DNA from 3 places in the Rhodococcus erythropolis R138 genome. Region 1 is predicted to be linked to each of the others. Evidence: riboswitches for the same ligand, from Rfam matches in the RefSeq annotation. Region 1 holds a riboswitch; each other region holds the start of a gene.
The links. Region 1 has a riboswitch for cobalamin ahead of H351_RS26585 (FecCD family ABC transporter permease). Riboswitches for the same ligand answer to the same signal wherever they lie in the genome.

Region 1 (6,135 bases):
TCGCAGCTGACACGCTTCGTTACCGGCATCGAGATTCACCCCGGTGCCACCATCGGTCGACGGTTCTTCATCGACCACGGCATGGGCGTCGTGATCGGGGAGACGGCCGAGGTCGGTAACGACGTGATGCTCTATCACGGCGTCACCCTGGGTGGTCGCTCGCTCGAGCAGGTCAAGCGTCACCCGACGCTGGGAGACCGGGTCACCGTCGGCGCTGGTGCCAAGATCCTCGGACCTGTCGTCATCGGTGAAGGTAGCGCTATCGGCGCCAATGCCGTTGTCACCAGAGATGTTCCGGCCGAATCCATCGCGACGGGTATCCCGGCGGTGGCGCGGCCACGGACCACCAAGGAAAAACTGGTGGACCCGAACAGTTACATCGATCCTGCGATGTACATCTGAAGCACTCCTTCTTCGATGGCCACCCTCGTGTAGACGGCGGGTGGCCATCGGCGTCTGTTCAGGCTCGCGTCAGGTGCCACCCGCGACGTCCCAGTACGACGGCCGTCGCAGCGCCCAGTGCTGCTCCGATCAGGGGATAGCAGGCCAGGACGAGCCAGCGTGGATTGTCCGATCGGGCGTCGAAAGCGATGTTCAACGACGACTCGTAGTCCCGAGCCATCTGTACGCCGCGCAGTGGTACGTAGGAACCCTGATAGACGATGGTCTCGTCAGGACTGGTCATCACGTCGATCAGACTGCCTACCAGGGGAATTCCCCCGACGACAAATCCCAGAACCGCCAGAATTACGATCAGTGCGCGCATCGAACGAGCCTATCGCCCGGCCGGAAGTTCAGACTGCGATCGACGGTTCTTCGGGCGTCGAGAGGGTCAGGATCGCTCGCACGACGCGTGGACTCTGCTCGAGTGAGCGTTCGAGTTCGCGCAACGTGTGGGCCACTCGGGATTCCGCGTAGTCGCCGACCAGGTCGACGCTGGCCACCAGGTACACCTGCCGCGGACCGAGGTATTCCATGCGCAGGAACGTGATTCGGTTGATCTCGGGCAGTTGGGTGAGAGCTTCGACGGCTGCTGCCCGCAGCGTCGGTGAGGCCTCTTCGCCGACCAGGAATCGGCGGTTGCGATCGATCAGGATGATCGCGATGACTCCGAGAAGTATGCCGACGAAGATGGAGCCGAGGGCGTCGGGGATCGGTGAACCGGTGATCTGGTGCAGTAGGACGCCGACGAATGCGATGACCAAACCGATCAGTGCCGCAGCATCTTCGGCGAACACGGCCCGGGTCGTCGGGTCGGACGTGTTGAGCGCCTGGGCCATGACGTCGCGGTTCACGGCGGATGCTTCGGTTCGGAGTTGCTTGTACGCCTGCCGGAACGAGATGCCTTCGAGGATGAACGAGACGCCGAGGACTGCGTAGGCGACACCGAAGTCGGTGGCCGGTTCGGAATGGAACAGTTCCTGGATGCCGTGGGTGATCGACACACCTGCGCCGAGCGCGAAGAGTCCGAGGGCGGCGAACATCGACCAGATGTAGGCCTCCCGGCCGTACCCGAGTGGCTGGTCTCGGTCGGGAACCCTTTTCGAGCGGCGGTTCGCGATCAGCAGCAGCACTTCGTTGCCGGTATCGGCCCAGGAGTGGGTGGCCTCGGCGACCATCGATGCAGATCCGGTGACGATGGCGGCCGCCGTCTTGGCCCCGGCGATCAGCGCGTTAGCCGCAAACGCCAGTACGACTGTCGTGGTGCTCTCGTCGCCGTTTCCCGTCGGCTCGGCCTTGGGTTCGATGCTCACGAACTTCAGGCTAGGCGGGTGGCGACGGTTTCGTGCGGTGACGCTCGGCGACGGAGCGCAGCAGTGTGTCGACGGCGTCGTGGAACTGCGTCAGGCCCGGCTCTTCGACGGGAAAGTGCCCGCACCCGTCCAGCATCACGAATTCGGTGGGTGCGTTGATGCGGCGGAGGAACTGCAAGCTCAGTTCGGGTGGCGTCCATCGGTCGGCGGCCGGGTGGGTGAGCAGAACGGGCGTCGTCCGAAATGCTTCGGGTGCGGTGTGCTCGAACGAGAAGTAGCTGCTGAGGAATCCGAGTGGCACCCGAACACCGCCACCGCGCGGATCGGTTGCGCACAGCGTCGCGAGTTCACGGTTGCTGCTCATGTTCGCGACGTCGGCGACCCAACGGATGGGCACGCGGATACGGCCCACCAGTCGTTCGGTGCGGCGCATCAGGGGAGCGCCGTAGACACCCATCGGGCCGAACCGCGCCGCGGCAGCTCTGGCCGACGGATTCGAGGGATCGAGCAGGCAGGTAGCGACGACGGCGTCGGCCAGACCGGTCCGCGCGGCTACCTCGTAGGCCAGCAGACCGCCGATGCTGGCGCCCAACAACACCAGCGGCCGATCGTCGGCTGCCTTCTCGGCCCGGACGAGATCGCAGAGGAGATCGACCCACTGCTCGTACCGGACGCCGGCGGGATCGGCTACGACGGTGTCGCCGTACAGCGGAAGATCAGGGAAGAGGACTTCGGCTCCGAGTTTCACGCCGATCCCGGCGAACGGCCACAATGCGCCCGAGTAGCCGCCGGCGCCGTGGATGCCGAGAACACGAACCGGCGCGTCTGGAACCACTGCCCGTGCGACGTGGACGGTGTTGCCGTTCCACTCCCACCACGTCGGGGTCGGCGCCGGCATGTGGTCGGTGTACCGGTCGGGCATAAACTTCGAGTAATCGGCGCTGGTCACCTACACAATTCTCGGTATCGGCGTCGCGGCTGACAACTCGCATCGGAGGACCGTGTCGACTCGGCGGAAAAGGCCCTCCCAGCAGCGCTCGAGGGCTACCTACGACGCGATCCTGGAGGCAGCTACTCGCGTTTTCGCGTCGGAGGGCATGGCAGCGACCACCAACCGGATCGCTGACGAGGCAGGGGTGTCGGTGGGCTCGCTCTACCAGTATTTCGGCGACAAGTACGAGATCCTCGCGGAGTTGGCGAACCGTCACGTGAGTGCTGCGCGGGAGAGTTTTGCGCTCTGCCTTGCCGACATCGTCGAGCGTGAGCTCACCCCGGACGAGGCCGTCCGGATGTTGGTGGAGTGCGCGGTCGAAGTGAACAGTAAGCCGCGAGAGTTCTTTCACCTGCTCTACGATCAGGTTCCGCGTACGCGTGAGCTCATCGCGCAGGTCGAAGGAATGAATCGGCAACTGGTACTGGGTTTTTCGGAGTACTTGCAGAGCCGCGGTTTCAGTGCGGACGATGCGTTGTTGACGTCGCGGCTGACTGTGACTGCCGTGGACAGCCAGGTGCATCGGGTTGTGCTGGAATCGGATTCACCCGAAGACCTTCGAGTGCGAACGGAAGCCGTCGTGCGGCAGGCGAGATCGATGATCGCGTCGGAATCCTGATCCGGTGTATCGAATGGTGACTGCGGTCCGTTATGGTTCTGACGTCATCATCGAGGTAATGGGAAGTCGGTGCAATTCCGGCGCGGTCCCGCCACTGTGAGGTCGTCCCTGCGTCGACCGTAGCCAGATACCACCCTCGTTGACGTTGTGTCATGCCACGAGGATGGATCGGTCACACCATGAATGCTGTTGGCGGAGCTCTGTCTCCACCTACCCACCTGCCTTCGCCGAAGGCTGGTGCGCCTCGAGGACGGCTCAGTCCGGGTATCGTGCTGCCCGCTCTGCTGGTCGTCACCGTGCTCTCTGCTGTGTGCGCGTTGGCATTCGGATCCGAGATGCTCCCCGTGTCCACTGTGGTGGACGTGGTGCACTCGCGCTTCGGAGGCCCACCCGTCACGCGTTCCGAACTTGCGATCGTGTGGGGGATCAGAGCACCGCGGGTACTGCTCGGTCTGGCCGTCGGCGCTGGTCTTGCCGTCGCCGGCGCGGTGGTGCAAACCCTCGTCCGTAACGCTCTTGCCGATCCCCACCTGCTGGGAGTGTCGTCCGGCGCGAGTGTCGGTGCCACCGCCGTCATCACCACCGGACTGTTCGCCGGCGCGGGAGTGTGGGCGCTCAGTTTCGGCGCGATGATCGGGGCGTTGGGAGCTGCGATTCTCGTCTTCACCATCGCGACGCTGCAAGGCGGTATCACTCCACTGCGATTGGTTCTGACCGGCACCGTTACCGCATCCGCCCTGTCGGCGATCGCGAGTTTTCTGGTGCTGCGTACCAATGATTCCCAGGCCGCGCAGTCCGTATTGTTCTGGCTCCTGGGAAGTTTGGCCGGGGCATCCTGGGACAAGTTGTGGGCGCCGGTCATCGTAGTGTTCCTGCTGACGGCAGCGGTGTTCGCCCTGCACGGTTGGCTGGATGCGCTGGCGGCCGGACCGAACGTCGCGGCTTCGCTCGGTATTCCCATCCGAACCCTGCGAAACGTGCTGTTCGGCGTGCTGGCAGCGTTGGTCGGCACGATGGTTGCAGTGTCCGGCGCGATTGCCTTCGTAGGCTTGGTCATACCGCACGTCACACGCATGCTTGTCGGAGCCAGACATCGAGTGGTGTTGCCGGCGGCAGCGCTGATCGGCGCGTCGTTCCTGGTGTGGGTCGACGTCGTGGCGCGGACCTCGTTGCGGCCGACCGAGATCCCGCTGAGCGTGGTGACCGGGGTGATCGGTGCCCCGCTGTTTCTCCTGCTTCTCGGCCGTCGGCGCTACCGATTCGGTGGCAGTTCGTGAGCGCCCGCGCCCTGGCGGTGACCGCGTCCGGAGTCGTTGTCCGCATCGACCGCCGAACCGTCGTCAAGGGCGTCGACATCGCGGCGGACGCCGGTGCAGTAGTAGGCGTCGTCGGTCCGAACGGATCGGGCAAGTCGACTTTGTTGCGTGCGCTTGCCGGTCTCGGACCGATCGCCGACGGTGACGTACGCGTCGGCGGCGAGTCCGTGCACGCGATGTCCGCGCGTTCGCGGGCCAAAGCCATTTCTTTTGTGGCGCAGGAAGAGCAGAGTCCCGCCGATTTGTTGGTTCACGAGTACGTGACTCTGGGGCGCACGCCACATACAAAGCCCTGGAGTGTCGGCGGAAAGCACGAGAATGCCGTCGTTGATCGTGCTCTGGGCGAGGTCGGAATGATCGAGCACAGGCTCTCTTCGATGGACACGCTTTCCGGCGGCGAGCGTCGGCGGGTATTTCTCGCCCGAGGTCTCGCGCAGGACGCCGGCGTGCTCATCCTCGACGAGCCGACCAATCATCTCGACATCCGGCATCAACTCGAACTGCTCGATCTGGTCCGGTCGTTGGACCGGACGGTGATCATGGCACTGCACGACCTCGATTTGGCTGCGGCAGTGTGCGATCGGGTGCTCGTGCTCGCGGATGGAGTGGCCAGGGCGTTCGGACATCCATCCGACGTACTCACCACCTCGGTGGTGGCAACTGTCTTCGGCGTCGAGACTTTCGAGCTCGTGAACCCCGCGACAGGCCGTTCACACCTCGTATTCGAATCACGAAATTCTCAACTACAACAATCATTTTCGGAGAGTGCACTTTGATACATGTCAAGACTCGAGCGTTGTTCGGTGCGGTTGTAGCCGCGACAGCGTTGTTGACAGTTGCCGGCTGCTCGGCAACTGCACCGGTGGACGAAGCTGCAGACAAGACTTCGGTGACATTGGAGAACTGCGGGACCGAAAGCACTTTCCAGCTTCCGATCGAGAACGTCGTTGCGACAAGCAATGCGGCCAATATCGGCACCATTCTCCGAGTCGGCGGTTTGGATCGTCTCGCGGCCGTCGTGTTGAACACGAACAACGACGCGGTCATGGAGTCGATGTTCGGCCCTGGAATTGCGGACGTCCCACACCTGGACGGAACGATCACGATGGAGACGATTCTGGGTAAGCAGGCGGACCTGGTGGTCGGCTCCTACAGTGGCTTGTTCAAGGGAGCCTCCGGTGTGACGCCGGAATCGCTGCAGAGCAACGACATCGATGCATATGGGATCTCCGATAGTTGTCGGCAGAGTGCCGCAGTGGATTCCGCGCTCGGCACGATGGGTCCGTGGGATGCCCTTCGTGCGGACGTGACCAATTACGGAAAGCTGTTCGGAACCGAGGACACTGCCGCCGAGGCACTGACCGAATTGGATTCACGTTTGGCACGTCTGGAGTCCGCGCCAGATGCCGGCGACAAGCCGAAGGTCTTGATCTACGACAGCGGTGAAGAAGATCT
Region 2 (6,135 bases), 390 kb from region 1:
TAGACATCGTCGAACAACATTGGGTGACGATGATCGTGCATAACCTGGACTCGGTTCGCTCCGCCCTCCAACGGATTCCGGCGGAAGCTGCCGACAAGCACTCGGCCGTTGAGGCCGGGCGTGCCTTGTTCACGATGCATCCGAGCAAGCGATCCACGGCAATCGACTTGCTACCCGAATCGCCGGCCGAACTGTGGGAACTCGGCGCCCAACCCAGCGCGAAGGACGCCTTGAGCATCGCCTGCGTTCAATCGATCATGCTCAGGATGGCCGGTGAATACGGGCTCTCGGCAGAGACCACCAGGCGGCTGTCTCACCTCAGCCGCAGTGCGCTGGAAAACAATCCGGAAGCGGTCAGCGCACAACTCCCCCTGATGCGACTTCAATGGGCGATCAATTTTCAATTGAGCGGCAGGTTCACCGAATCCACGATCAAGGCTCGAATGGCATACCACGGCGCCCTGTCTCACGGAGTCGACTTCATCGCTCGCAACTCTGCGGGTAGTGCCGCCCTGAATTGGGCTTTGGCAGGTGAGCCGCGGCAGGCCAGACACTGGTTCGAACTCGAACAGAAGCATCCTGACCCCGGGGGTTGGCTCGAACCTGTAGTCAAGATCGCCGGCTTGACGGCACGGGCTCTCGCCGCTCTCGACACACTCGACTTCGGTGACGCACGTATCGCACTGACCGACCTCGGCGTTCCGTCCGACACCGAGGAGCTATGGGCGTTCGTCGTCTATGCGCACAGCCAATTCGCCCTGACTCAGAGCAGTGCATCTTCCGCTCTGCCCTTGCTCCACAACGCGATTGGAGTGCATTCCAAGCAGTACACGGCCACGTCTTTCGCGCTTCCTCTGCTGCAATCCGCAGAAATCGATCTCCTGCTCGCACTCGGCGAGGGAAACAAGGCGACGGCTCTGGCCAAGGAAATTGCCGATCCTGCAGCCAACCCGTGGACGCTCGCGTCGGTGGCGCGTTTACGTCAGCGAATCGGCCAGAACGAGGCCGCTGTGGCGCTGTGTCATCAGTTCGACTGGTCTGGCGAATCCTATCCGCGGGCACAGATGGAATCGCTTCTGGTGCAAGCGGTTGCACACTCCGAGCTGGGTGAGCCTCGACTCGCCTCTCAGGAGTGGTCCAGAGCGTGCAGTATCGCGGACCAAACCGGACTTCTGCGTCCGTTCGCGACCATCGGATCGGCGGACGTCGAGAAACTCGAATCGATGGCAGTAACAAAATCGCGTGCACTCGCCGAGTTCTCGAAAAGTGCTCCTGCGGAATCATTTCCGGGATCCGTACGTATCGTGGAGCTGACCGAACGCGAACAGAAGGTCCTCTCACTCCTGGCGCTCGGCATGGGGTCGGCCGCGATGGCCGACAAACTGTACGTGTCCGTCAACACCGTCAAGACTCAACTGCGCACTCTCTACAAGAAGCTCGACGCACACAATCGAAACGAAGCGATCACGAAGGCACGTCAGCTGCGCCTGCTGTAGTCCCGGGTCGGATCTGATTCGGACTACATTCTGTAGGCATGAGCACCGATACCTGTGTCTTCTGCAAGATCGTCGCGCTGACCGAGCCGGCGATTCTCGTCCACGAGAGCGAGACGACTCTTGCATTTCTCGACGCCCGACCGGTGAGTCGCGGGCACACCCTGGTGGTCCCCAAGCGTCATGCAGAAAACCTCGATGCTCTCGAAAGCCACGAGGGCGCAGAGATGTTCCGCGTCGGCACGCTCATCGCCGGAGCTCTACGCCGCTGCGACATCGCCGCTGACGGAGTCAACTTTCTGGTCAACGACGGGCGTGCCGCGGGCCAAACCGTGTTCCACTCGCACCTCCACGTCGTCCCCCGCCATCGCGGCGACAAGGCGAAGTTCGCTGCCGGACTCCTGGCCAGGCGAGCCGTCGAACTGGAGCAGGTGGGCGCGTCGATCCGCAGTCAGCTCACCGTCTGAAGGAATTCCGTCACCACTTCGCGATAGCGCTGCGGTTGATCGTCGTGAACCAGGTGGCCTGCATCGGCAATACGTACGTACCGAGTTCCCGGCCTCTCGGCCATCTCTCGCATCTGTCCCTCGGGGGTGATGGTGAACTCTCCCTCGATCAGCAAGGTCGGCACGTCGATCGCCTTCCACTGATCCCAGAAATGCCTCGTGCCCCACTCCTCCGAGATGTCGCGGAAGGTCGACACCTCGCCGTGCAGGTACCACCCGTCGTCGCGGCGGTCGAAAGAGTCGAGAAAGTACTGGCCGGCGACGGGCCCGAAGAATTCCTTCATCGCGTCCTCGGAAGCAAACGGCTGCGGCCACGCCGAGATCATCTGAGCCCAATCCGCGGCGGTGCGTCCGCGAAAATCCGGAGCCATGTCTTCGAGGACCAGTGCACAAACCTTTTCGGGATGCGATGCGGCGAAGCACCACGCGTGCAGAGCCCCCATCGAATGGCCGATCACGATCATCGGCTCCTCGATGGACGCAACGGCAGATGCCAGGTCGTCGACGAATGCCTCGGTGGTCAGCTCTGACGGCGCGGGCCGGCCGTGACCGGCGGCGTCGAACGTGTAGACGTGGCCGAACTCGCGGATCCACGGCACCTGGCGTCGCCACGTCCTCGAGCTGCCCATGAGGCCGTGCAACAACAGAATCGGTTGTCCTGTTCCACCTTCGTCATGCAACACGAGTGTCACGGTACGCGGTGAAGGTGCGCGGGTAATGTCGCTTGCATGGCAGTCGTGAAGATCAATGCAATCGAGGTCCCCGAGGGCGCCGGCCCCGAACTGGAGAAGCGCTTCGCAGCACGCGCTCATGCAGTCGAGAACTCCCCGGGCTTTCTCGGATTCCAACTCCTCCGCCCCACCGCAGGTGAGAGCCGTTACTTCGTGGTGACGCAGTGGGAGTCCGAGCAGGCGTTCGCCGATTGGCGTGACGGCCCTGCCCGCGAAGCCCATTCCGGCGAGCGTGCGAAGCCCGTCGCTTCGGGTGCGTCGTTGCTCGAGTTCGAAGTTGTCCTGGACGTCGCCGCAAAGAGCTGATCTCGAACGATTGTGCCCGCCTTGGCGGGCACAATCGACGGTCATCTCGGCTTCACGCGTTGACACGGTGCGGGCAGTAGTGCAAAAGTTCGCATGTAAACGCGATGGTCCGACAGGAATCCGGTGAAAGCCCGGAGCGGTCGCGCCACTGTAATTCGAGGTGAAGTGCCTTTTTCGGCACGACTATTTCGACAGCCAGACACTTCGGCCATCGCATGGACCTAGGGGACGCGAAAATCCCAGGAGGCTTCGATGGCTCTCGCCTATTCTCCCGATACGTCGATCGATTCGACTCGTCTTGCTTTCCTCGCCGCTGCAGTAGTTCTGTTCGCGATGCTCGCTCTCTACCTGGTCGGATTCGACCAGGGCGCTATCTCTCGCACCGGCATGTACATGCATGAATTGATGCACGACGGTCGACACTTGATGGGCCTGCCGTGCCACTAGTCGACAATTTCACGAAGCTTCTCATTCGTGGTTTGTTGGCTGGTTTGATCGCAGGCATCCTTGCCGGCGGAGTTGCATTCGTGCTGGGTGAACCGCACGTCAATGCCGCCATTGCGATCGAAGAAGCCAACAGCGCCACCGGTGAGGTTGCCGGCGAAGCCGCTGGGCATTCGCACGGTGACGAAGAAGAACCACTGGTGAGCCGCGACGGGCAGCGCGCCGGGCTGTTCCTGGCCACAGCGCTGGCCGGACTGGCACTCGGGGCGATCTTCTCGGTCGTTGCCAATTACGCTCGACGACTCACCGGAATGTCCGGGCCGTTGTTGGCGATCACCATCGCCGTCGGTGGTTGGCTGGCCATCGAGGCCGTGCCCTTCTTCAAGTACCCGGCCAATCCGCCGGCCGTCGGAGATCCCGACACCATCAACCAGCGCACACTGCTGTGGCTGGCCGCCGTGATTCTCGGGCTACTGTCCGTCACCGCGGCAGCAGCGGCGGCAAAGGCAGTTTCCGGGCACGAGTTCCTCAGCGTGCGCATCGCTGCTCCGGTGGCTGCGTTCCTGGTGATCGCCACGATCGGTTACGTCTCGCTTCCCGGCATCAACGAGGTGGGCGAGGACTTCCCGGCAACTCTGCTGTGGGAGTTCCGACTTTCCTCGCTCGCTACGCAGGCGACGCTCTGGCTCGTACTCGGGTTGGCATTCGCCTTCCTCACCGAGCGCGCGACCAAGAACACCGAAGTAGCAAAGAAGTACGCCCTTCGCTGAACCTGCTGTGCGCCTTTATTAACCGCGGGCGGTTAATAAAGGCGCACAGCAGTTCTATTTCAGCTCAGGTGATGCACTTCCTGCAGTCCGTACACCGGCGTCGGGATGCCCTCGTAACGCGCCTTCAACTGCAACGCCAAGTACAGCGAGTAGTGGCGCGACTGGTGCAGATTGCCTCCGTGGAACCACAGCGCTTCCTGCTGCGTCGGCTTCCACATGTTGCGCTGCTCGCCTTCCCACGGTCCCGGATCCTTGGTGGTGTTCGACCCCAGGCCCCACACCTTGCCGACCTTGTCGGCGGTGTCCTGACCGATCAGATCCGCCACCCAGCCGTTCATCGAGCCGTAGCCGGTCGCGTAGACCACCACGTCGGCAGGCAATTCCGTACCGTCTTCGAGGATCACGCTGTTCTCGGTCAGCTCACGAATGTTGCCGTGCGCGAGCTTGATGTCCCCGTTCGCGACCAGTTCGGCCGCGCCTACGTCGATGTAGTACCCCGAGCCGCGGCGTAGGTACTTCATGAACAGACCTGAACCGTCGTCGCCCCAGTCGTGCTCGAAGCCCGCCTTCTCGAGGCGATCGTAGAAATCCTTGTCGCGCTCATGGATTGCGTCGTACACCGGGATCTGAAACTCGTGCATGATCCGGTACGGCAGCGAACCGAACGTGAGGTCTGCCTTGTGTGTCGTCATGCCCGCGGCCAGTGCTCGCTCCGAGTACAGATCGCCCAAGCCCAAATCCATCAGCGAATCCGACTTCACGATGTGCGTCGAGCTGCGCTGCACCATCGTGACGTCGATGCCGTTCTCCCACAGTGCGCCGCAGATGTCGTGCGAGGAGTTATTGGCCCCGATCACGACGACCTTCTTGCCCACGTACTGATCCGGGCCGGGGTGCTTGCTCGAGTGGTGCTGATCGCCGAGGAACTTGTCCTGCCCGGGGAACGTCGGAACGTTGGCCTTGCCGGACATACCCGTCGCCATCACCAACTGCTTGGGACGCAACGTCAGCTTCTCGCCGTTGCGGTTGACCTCGACGGTCCATTCCTGGGTCTTCTCGTCGAACGACGCAGAGGTGCAGGTCGTGGAACTCCAGTACGGAACCTCCATGACCTTGGTGTACATCTCGAGCCAGTCGCCGATCTTGTCCTTGGGCGCGAACACCGGCCAGTTGTCGGGGAACGGCATGTATGGCAGGTGGTCGTACCAAACCGGGTCGTGCAGGCACAGGGACTTGTAGCGTCCGCGCCACTGATCACCCGGCCGCTCGTGGCTGTCGATCACGATGGCCGGAACTCCGAGTTGGCGCATCCGGGCACCGAGGGCGATGCCTCCCTGTCCGCCGCCGACGATCACGACGTAAGGCTGTGTGGTGTAACCGAGTTCGCGATCCTCGATCTCCTTCTGCTCGGCCCACGTGATGCGGTTCGGGTCTGCTCCGTGCTTGGCTCCACGAGGCCGGCGAGTGCCCTTACCTTCTTCGTGTCCCTTCAATTCCTGCAACGACGTCAGCAGGGTCCAACCTTCATCTCCTTTCAAACGAAGGTGCCCGTGCGCGCGACCGGTTGCAGTCTCGAATTCGATCCAGGCCGACGTGACGCCGTCGGCTTCGTCGGGTGTCTCGGTGGTCCGGAATCCCGAAGGATCGGTGTCGTCGAGACGCTCGGAGAGCATGTCGGCAATCTGCTCGCGACCTTCGACGGTCTTGATGTTCCAGGTGAACGACACCAAGTCTCGCCAGAAGCTGTCGAGTGCAAATTTGCCTGCCACACGCTCGATGTCACGAGCCGCGAGGGCCGACTCGAAATCCGCCAGCCAGGCGTCGACGCGTTCCTGAGGTGTCACCGCCGTCAACTTCACCTCGGGGGTGACTGCGGAATCGATGG
Region 3 (6,135 bases), 2.5 Mb from region 1:
CGTGGAGCGGGCTCGAATCGGCTCGTCGTCCTGAGGAGTCGCGAACAGGCGGCGAAGAGAGCAACGCGTACGAACGGGTTCTGGCACTTCATCGCCGCGAGATGAAGGCATTCGAGCGTAGGCCTCACTTCGCTCGACTCGAGATCGAACTCCATTCGTCCTCGGATCAGTTCGTGATCGAGTCGTTGGATCAGCGCGCGGCTGCCCATCGGAGAATGCTGTTCGAATTGATGGACGGTATTCCGGCCGAGACGGCGCGGGTTGCGGCCGTGGCAATGGGCGGCACGATGTTGACGGCCCTTGCACTGTGGACCAGTGGCCGGATCGGGTTCGCAGAGGCCCAGCGGAACGTCGAAGACGTCATCGGACTGGTACTTCGCTGAACGATGTCACTCTAGAATTCAGTTCTTGTTTCTCTCGCTGTGAATGCGAATCATCGCTGCAGCTTTGTGAAAACGAAGACGAAGGGAGCGTCCTTACCTAGAATTCACTTACAAAACTGCCGGGATGTCCGATCCAAGGATCGACGTGTCCGTGAACTGTGAAAGTGAGTCGCAATGAAGCGCTCGTACCGAGCTCGCTCTCGAATCTGGATGGTTGTCCTGGCGTCGGCGACACTGGTGGTGACGGGGTGCGCCGGTAGCAGCCAAGGTACGACCACGGATGCATCGGACGTGACGGTCGGAGTTGTCGGTGACCAGAACAACGGGGGAGAGCCGCGCTCGGGTGGCACCGTGTCGTTTGCCACCTACAACGGGATCAGCAGTCTCGATCCGGCTGACCGTCAGGACGGCGGCGCTACCGGTGGTAGCGAAATGGCGGCCATCTACGACCTTCTGATGCGCTTCGATACGGCGGCGGGCGAATACGTTCCCCACTTGGCGCAGTCTTTGTCGGCCAACGGCGACAACACGGTGTGGACACTGAAATTGCGCGACGGCGTCACCTTCAGCGACGGCACTCCGATGGACAGTGCGGCAGTCCTGTGGAGTATCGATCACTATCTGCAGAAGAAGGGAACTCACGCGCTGGTGTGGAAGACCACTGTGCGCGAGACGAATTCACCGGATCCGAGTACGGTCGTCTTCACATTGGCGCAGCCGTGGGACGAGTTCCCGATCATGTTCACCACCGGTCCCGGCATGATCGTCGCGCCCTCGTCGATGGCTACCGGCACGTTCACCCCGATCGGGGCAGGTCCGTTCACCGTCGAGAAGTTCGCCTCCCAGGACGAATTGGTGCTCGCTGCCCGTCCGACGTACTGGGACGGGGCACCGTACCTCGAGAAGTTGCGCTTTCCGGCAATCGTCAACGAGAAGAGCAAACTCGAGGGATTGCACACCGACGGAATTCAGGTCGCCTATCTGAAGTCTCCCGATTTCATACACGAGGCTTTCGAAGCCGGTGATCCAGGATTTGTGTACTCGGCCAGCATGGCCGGCGTTCTGGCAATCAATCAGCGCGACGATCGGGCAGCGAAGGACGAGCGCGTGCGTAAGGCGATTGTCGCTGCGGTGGACCCGACTACGTTCAACGAGCGAGTTCAGGGCGGCTTCGGCGAACCCGGCACCGACATGTTCGCGTCGTGGTCGCAGTGGCACGGATCGGTGGCCGGGAACGGCTTCGACCCCGAGGCGGCGAAGAAGTATCTCGCCGAGGCGAAGGCCGACGGTTACGACGGAAAACTGACGTACGTCGGTATGAACGATCCGGCGACGCAGCGCAGCGCACTGACGTTTCAGTCGCTCTTGCAGGCAGTGGGTTTCACGGTCGACATCACCTACGCAACCAGCATCAACGATCTGATTTCCATGCTGTACGCGAAGCATGACTACGACGTGTCCTACTTCGCGTTCAACGTGCTGGAAGAGTCACCGTTCGTGCGTATGTACGGCAACCTGTTCAGCGAATCGCCGTCGAACATTCTCGGCTACAAGAACGCTCGGATGGACGAGTTGCTCGGCAAGTTGCAAACAGCGTCGGGCGAGGATGAGCGGCGAGCCGTCATCGACGATATTCAGACCGTGGTCAACGAGACGGCGCCGATGGCCGTGGTCAACTCCGGCAAGGTTTTCATCCCGTGGCGCGAGAACGTGCACGGAGTGATGCCGAGTGCGGACGGGATTCTGCTCTTCGGCAACACGTGGTTGAGCTGACCCCCCGTGCGCCTTTTTGGTAGTGCCCACCACCAAAAAGGCGCACCGGGGCTTCGCCCCTAAAGCTCCGCTCGTACCACCTTCGCGGCTTCGACGAGGTTACGAAGCGACGCTTCGACCTCGATCGGCCCCCGTGTCTTCAATCCGCAGTCCGGATTGACCCACAACCGCTCGACCGGAACAGCTTTGAGTGCCTCACGCAGTGATTCGGCAATTTCGTCGACGCTCGGCACCCGCGGCGAGTGGATGTCGTAAACACCGGGGCCGACGCCGAGATCGAACCCGACCGAACTGAGATCGTCGAGGACCTCCATGTGTGAGCGTGCCGCCTCGATGGACGTGACGTCCGCGTCGAGGCCGGCGATGGCGCCGATCACCGCTCCGAACTCGGAGTAGCACAGGTGCGTGTGGATCGCGGTGGAATCCGCGACGCCCGAGGTGGCCAACCGGAAGGCGCCGACCGACCAGTCCAGGTAGGCGCGCTGATCCTCGGCACGCAGTGGGAGTAGTTCTCGCAGAGCCGGTTCGTCGACCTGGATGATTCCGATTCCGGCGGCCTGCAGATCGACGGTCTCGTCTCGAATGGCCAGTGCGACTTGATTTGCCGAGTCGGCGAGGGGTTGGTCGTCGCGGACGAACGACCAGGCCAGAATGGTGACGGGTCCGGTGAGCATGCCCTTGACCGGCTTGTCGGTCAGGGACTGTGCGTACGTGATCCAGTCGACGGTCATCTGCTTCGCGCGCGAGACGTCGCCGTACAGAATCGGCGGACGCACGCAGCGGGTGCCGTACGACTGGACCCAACCGTTGGCGGTGGCGAAGAATCCGTCCAACTGCTCCGCGAAGTACTGGACCATGTCGTTGCGTTCCGGCTCACCGTGCACAAGCACGTCCAGGTCCAGCTTTTCCTGGAGCGCAACAACTTCGGCAATTTCGGCGCGCATACGGTTGACGTACTCGGCTTCGTCGATCTCGCCCTTGCGCAGCGCTGCGCGAGCGATGCGGATCTTCGAGGTTTGCGGGTACGAACCGATGGTCGTCGTGGGCAGCGGCGGCAGAGAAAGCAGCTCGTCCTGGGCAGCGCGACGTTCGGCGGCGGGCGCGCGACCGGTCGCCGAGTTCAGCACCGCGTCCAGACGGCCTCGAACACTCGCATCATTGAGTCTGCGATCGTCCTTGCGGGTCGACGCGGCCGCTCGTGCCAGAGCGAACTCGTCCTCCACCGACTCTCGGCCCTGTGTGAGAGCGGTTGCGAGAGTTACTACTTCCTTGACCTTCTCGGTGCCGAACGCGAGCCACGAGCGCAGGGCCTTGTCGACATCGGACTCAGCGTCGAGTGTGTACGGAACGTGCAGCAGGGAGCACGACGTGGAGACGGCAAGCGTGTCCACGCTGCCGAACAAGGCACCCAAAGTGCTCAGTGCCGAGTCCAGATCGGACCGCCAGATGTTTCGTCCGTCGACCACTCCGGCGACGATTAGTTTGCGGGCGAGTTCAGGTACGGAGCCGATCGAATCCTGACCGGCCACCAGGTCGACGGCAAATCCTTCGACGCCGGTGGACGCAAGCGCGGGCAACGCGTCACGCAGCGAACCGAAGTACGACGCCAACAGGATCGACGGCCGCTTAGGCAGCGCTGAAAGCTGTTCGTACGCAGCGCGTGCCGCTTCGATTTCCTCGTCGGTGCGATCGCCCACGAGGGCGGGTTCGTCGAGCTGAATCCAGCTCGCACCGGCCTTCGCGAGCCGACCGAGTAGATCCGCGTAGAGGGGGAGTAGTTCGTCGAGCCGCGAGAGCAGCGGCTCGTCTGTGCCGACAGCCTTCGAGAGCAGCAGGAAGGTGACCGGTCCGATGACGACCGGGCGGGCTGCAATGCCGTCGGAAAGTGCTTCTGCCAGTTCGGACAAGACCTTGGACGGGTCGAGTGCGAACGTGGTGGACGGTGAAATCTCCGGCACCAGGTAGTGGTAGTTGGTGTCGAACCACTTCGTCATTTCGAGTGGCGCGATGGTGTCCGTCCCACGGGCAGCGGCAAAGTAGCGGTCCAACGGATCGGCGACCGACGCGACGCGGTCGGGCAGCGCGCCGAGAAGAACTGCGGTGTCGAGCATCTGGTCGTAGAAGGAGAAGGTATTGACCGGGATGGAGTCGAGGCCCAGGTCACGGAGGTCGGCCAAGCCCTGCCGACGGAGGTCACGGGCGCCAGCCTGCAGGGCGTCGGCGTCGATGCGCCCTGCCCAGTAGCTTTCGGTTGCCCGCTTGAGTTCTCGATGAGGACCGATGCGCGGTGAGCCCAGCACGGTCGAAGTGAATGTTGTTGTCACGGAGTTTCTCCAGATTGCCAATGCATTGATGGCCACTGCCGGCAGACGGGTACACCTCACGAGACCTCGAGTTTCGGCGGACAGTACTGCCCGCACCGCACACGAGGTCCGATGGAGATCTACACGCCCATTCCACGAGGCGGTGGACCGTCGGGCACGGCGTGCCCGACACAGTCGGCAGGTCTTCGGACTCGCGGGCACTCGATCGAGTTGGATCGAACCTACTGGCCGTCGCTTCCCAGGCGGATGCCCAGTGCACATAAACGGCGGTCGTTCCTGCTTACCGCTGCGGGACAGTCCCGGATTTTCACCGGGTTCCCTCTCACTCCGACAGCTTGCGCTGACGGGGCTTCGACGCCGGGAACGGTCTTCGGGGCTCCTCATGACCGCGCCGGGCGAACCAGCTGCATCGACCAGCATAAGGCCAACCCTCCCTGAGCAGTCAAGGAGAGTCGGCGAAGGGCGCTACGCGCGTGACATGTAGGAATTCGAGTCCGGTGGTACGCGCGGAAGATTCTCGGAGGAACGTAGATTCTCCGCCATTTCGACAAGCAGATCCTGCGAAGACGGCGATAGATCGACGACGCGAGAGGTGAGGTTTCGCAGGCGCACGTTGTGCAGCTGTTCGAGGAGAGAGAGGTCCGCCTCGCCGCCCGAGATCGCGGGCGGAGTTTGATCGGACGGGGCGTAGAAGTAGTCCGGATGGACGTTGAAGAAGTGGGCGAGGGCGGCAACCACTTCGGGTGACGGGTTGGTTCGGACGCCGGTGCGCAGTTGGGACAGGTACGGCGTCGAGATGCGGCAGCCGAACTCGGTCATGCCGCGAACGACCATCGCGTTGGTGACGTGAAAGTCGGCAGTCTCGAACAGCGAGTTCAAGCGATCGTTGAACTGGTTCGACATGAGACGTCCCTTCCCCCGTTACGCACAGGCTCCGTCGATTCAATTAACTGCATCATAGCCAGTTATCGAACGATTAGCTGTTTTGGATTCTCGCGAAGGGGGTCGTTTGCAGGGAAAATCCCTAGGGTAGAAGGTCCCTACTTTGAGTGATTTGGACAAATCGCCGTCAAGAATCGAACCGCGAACTATTTGCCGGGGAAGTGGATTCCGGCCACGCGGATCAGAGCCAGCCGTTCGACTCGGCGATTCTGACGGCTTCCGCGCGCGTCGACGCACCCGTCTTACCCATTGCGGATGACAGATGATTTCGAACCGTCCCTGCGGACAAGAAGAGCGCCCCTGCGATGGCTGCCACGGGTGCGCCGTCATGAGCGGCGCGCAGTACTTGGGTCTCACGCTCCGTCAGAGGCGACTCGCCGCTGACGAGGCTGTCGGCCGCAAGGGTGGGATCGACGACGCGCAGTCCGGCGTGGACACGCCTGACTGCGTCGGCCAACTGCCTGGCGGGTGTGTCCTTGACGACGAACCCGCCGGCCCCGGCGTGCAGGGCTTTGCGAAGAAATCCGGGACGTCCGAACGTGGTGACGATCAGGACTCGGGTGTCGGGTGCTGCCTCGCGAAGGGCCGCCGTCGCGGCGATTCCGTCCATGCCGGGCATCTCGACGTCCAGAAGCGCGACATCCGGGTGGTGTTCGAGAACGGCGGCCACAACCTCGTCGCCGCGACCGACCTCGGCCACCACGGAGAGGTCG

Region 2: it holds a riboswitch for cobalamin, as region 1 does, so the genes downstream of both, H351_RS28305 (CbtB domain-containing protein) here and H351_RS26585 (FecCD family ABC transporter permease) in region 1, are expected to answer to the same signal.
Region 3: it holds a riboswitch for cobalamin, as region 1 does, so the genes downstream of both, metE (5-methyltetrahydropteroyltriglutamate--homocysteine S-methyltransferase) here and H351_RS26585 (FecCD family ABC transporter permease) in region 1, are expected to answer to the same signal.

Annotation. Positions count from the first base shown of each region.
Region 1 is NZ_CP007255.1:5,781,179-5,787,313, reverse strand. Features, by position in the region: gene epsC (serine O-acetyltransferase EpsC) at 1-402, shown strand, start outside; gene H351_RS26605 (hypothetical protein) at 461-766, opposite strand; gene H351_RS26600 (cation diffusion facilitator family transporter) at 795-1,754, opposite strand; gene H351_RS26595 (alpha/beta hydrolase) at 1,765-2,703, opposite strand; gene H351_RS26590 (TetR/AcrR family transcriptional regulator) at 2,852-3,364, shown strand; cobalamin riboswitch at 3,381-3,516, shown strand; gene H351_RS26585 (FecCD family ABC transporter permease) at 3,634-4,641, shown strand; gene H351_RS26580 (ABC transporter ATP-binding protein) at 4,638-5,456, shown strand; gene H351_RS26575 (ABC transporter substrate-binding protein) at 5,477-6,135, shown strand, end outside.
Region 2 is NZ_CP007255.1:6,166,910-6,173,044, forward strand. Features, by position in the region: gene H351_RS28285 (helix-turn-helix transcriptional regulator) at 1-1,496, shown strand, start outside; gene H351_RS28290 (HIT family protein) at 1,535-1,960, shown strand; gene H351_RS28295 (alpha/beta fold hydrolase) at 1,945-2,682, opposite strand; gene mhuD (mycobilin-forming heme oxygenase MhuD) at 2,728-3,036, shown strand; cobalamin riboswitch at 3,125-3,263, shown strand; gene H351_RS28305 (CbtB domain-containing protein) at 3,289-3,483, shown strand; gene H351_RS28310 (CbtA family protein) at 3,474-4,250, shown strand; gene H351_RS28315 (flavin-containing monooxygenase) at 4,310-6,135, opposite strand, start outside.
Region 3 is NZ_CP007255.1:2,027,735-2,033,869, forward strand. Features, by position in the region: gene H351_RS09530 (TetR/AcrR family transcriptional regulator) at 1-383, shown strand, start outside; gene H351_RS09535 (ABC transporter substrate-binding protein) at 558-2,156, shown strand; gene metE (5-methyltetrahydropteroyltriglutamate--homocysteine S-methyltransferase) at 2,216-4,480, opposite strand; cobalamin riboswitch at 4,640-4,848, opposite strand; gene H351_RS09545 (helix-turn-helix domain-containing protein) at 4,946-5,383, opposite strand; gene H351_RS09550 (response regulator transcription factor) at 5,604-6,135, opposite strand, start outside.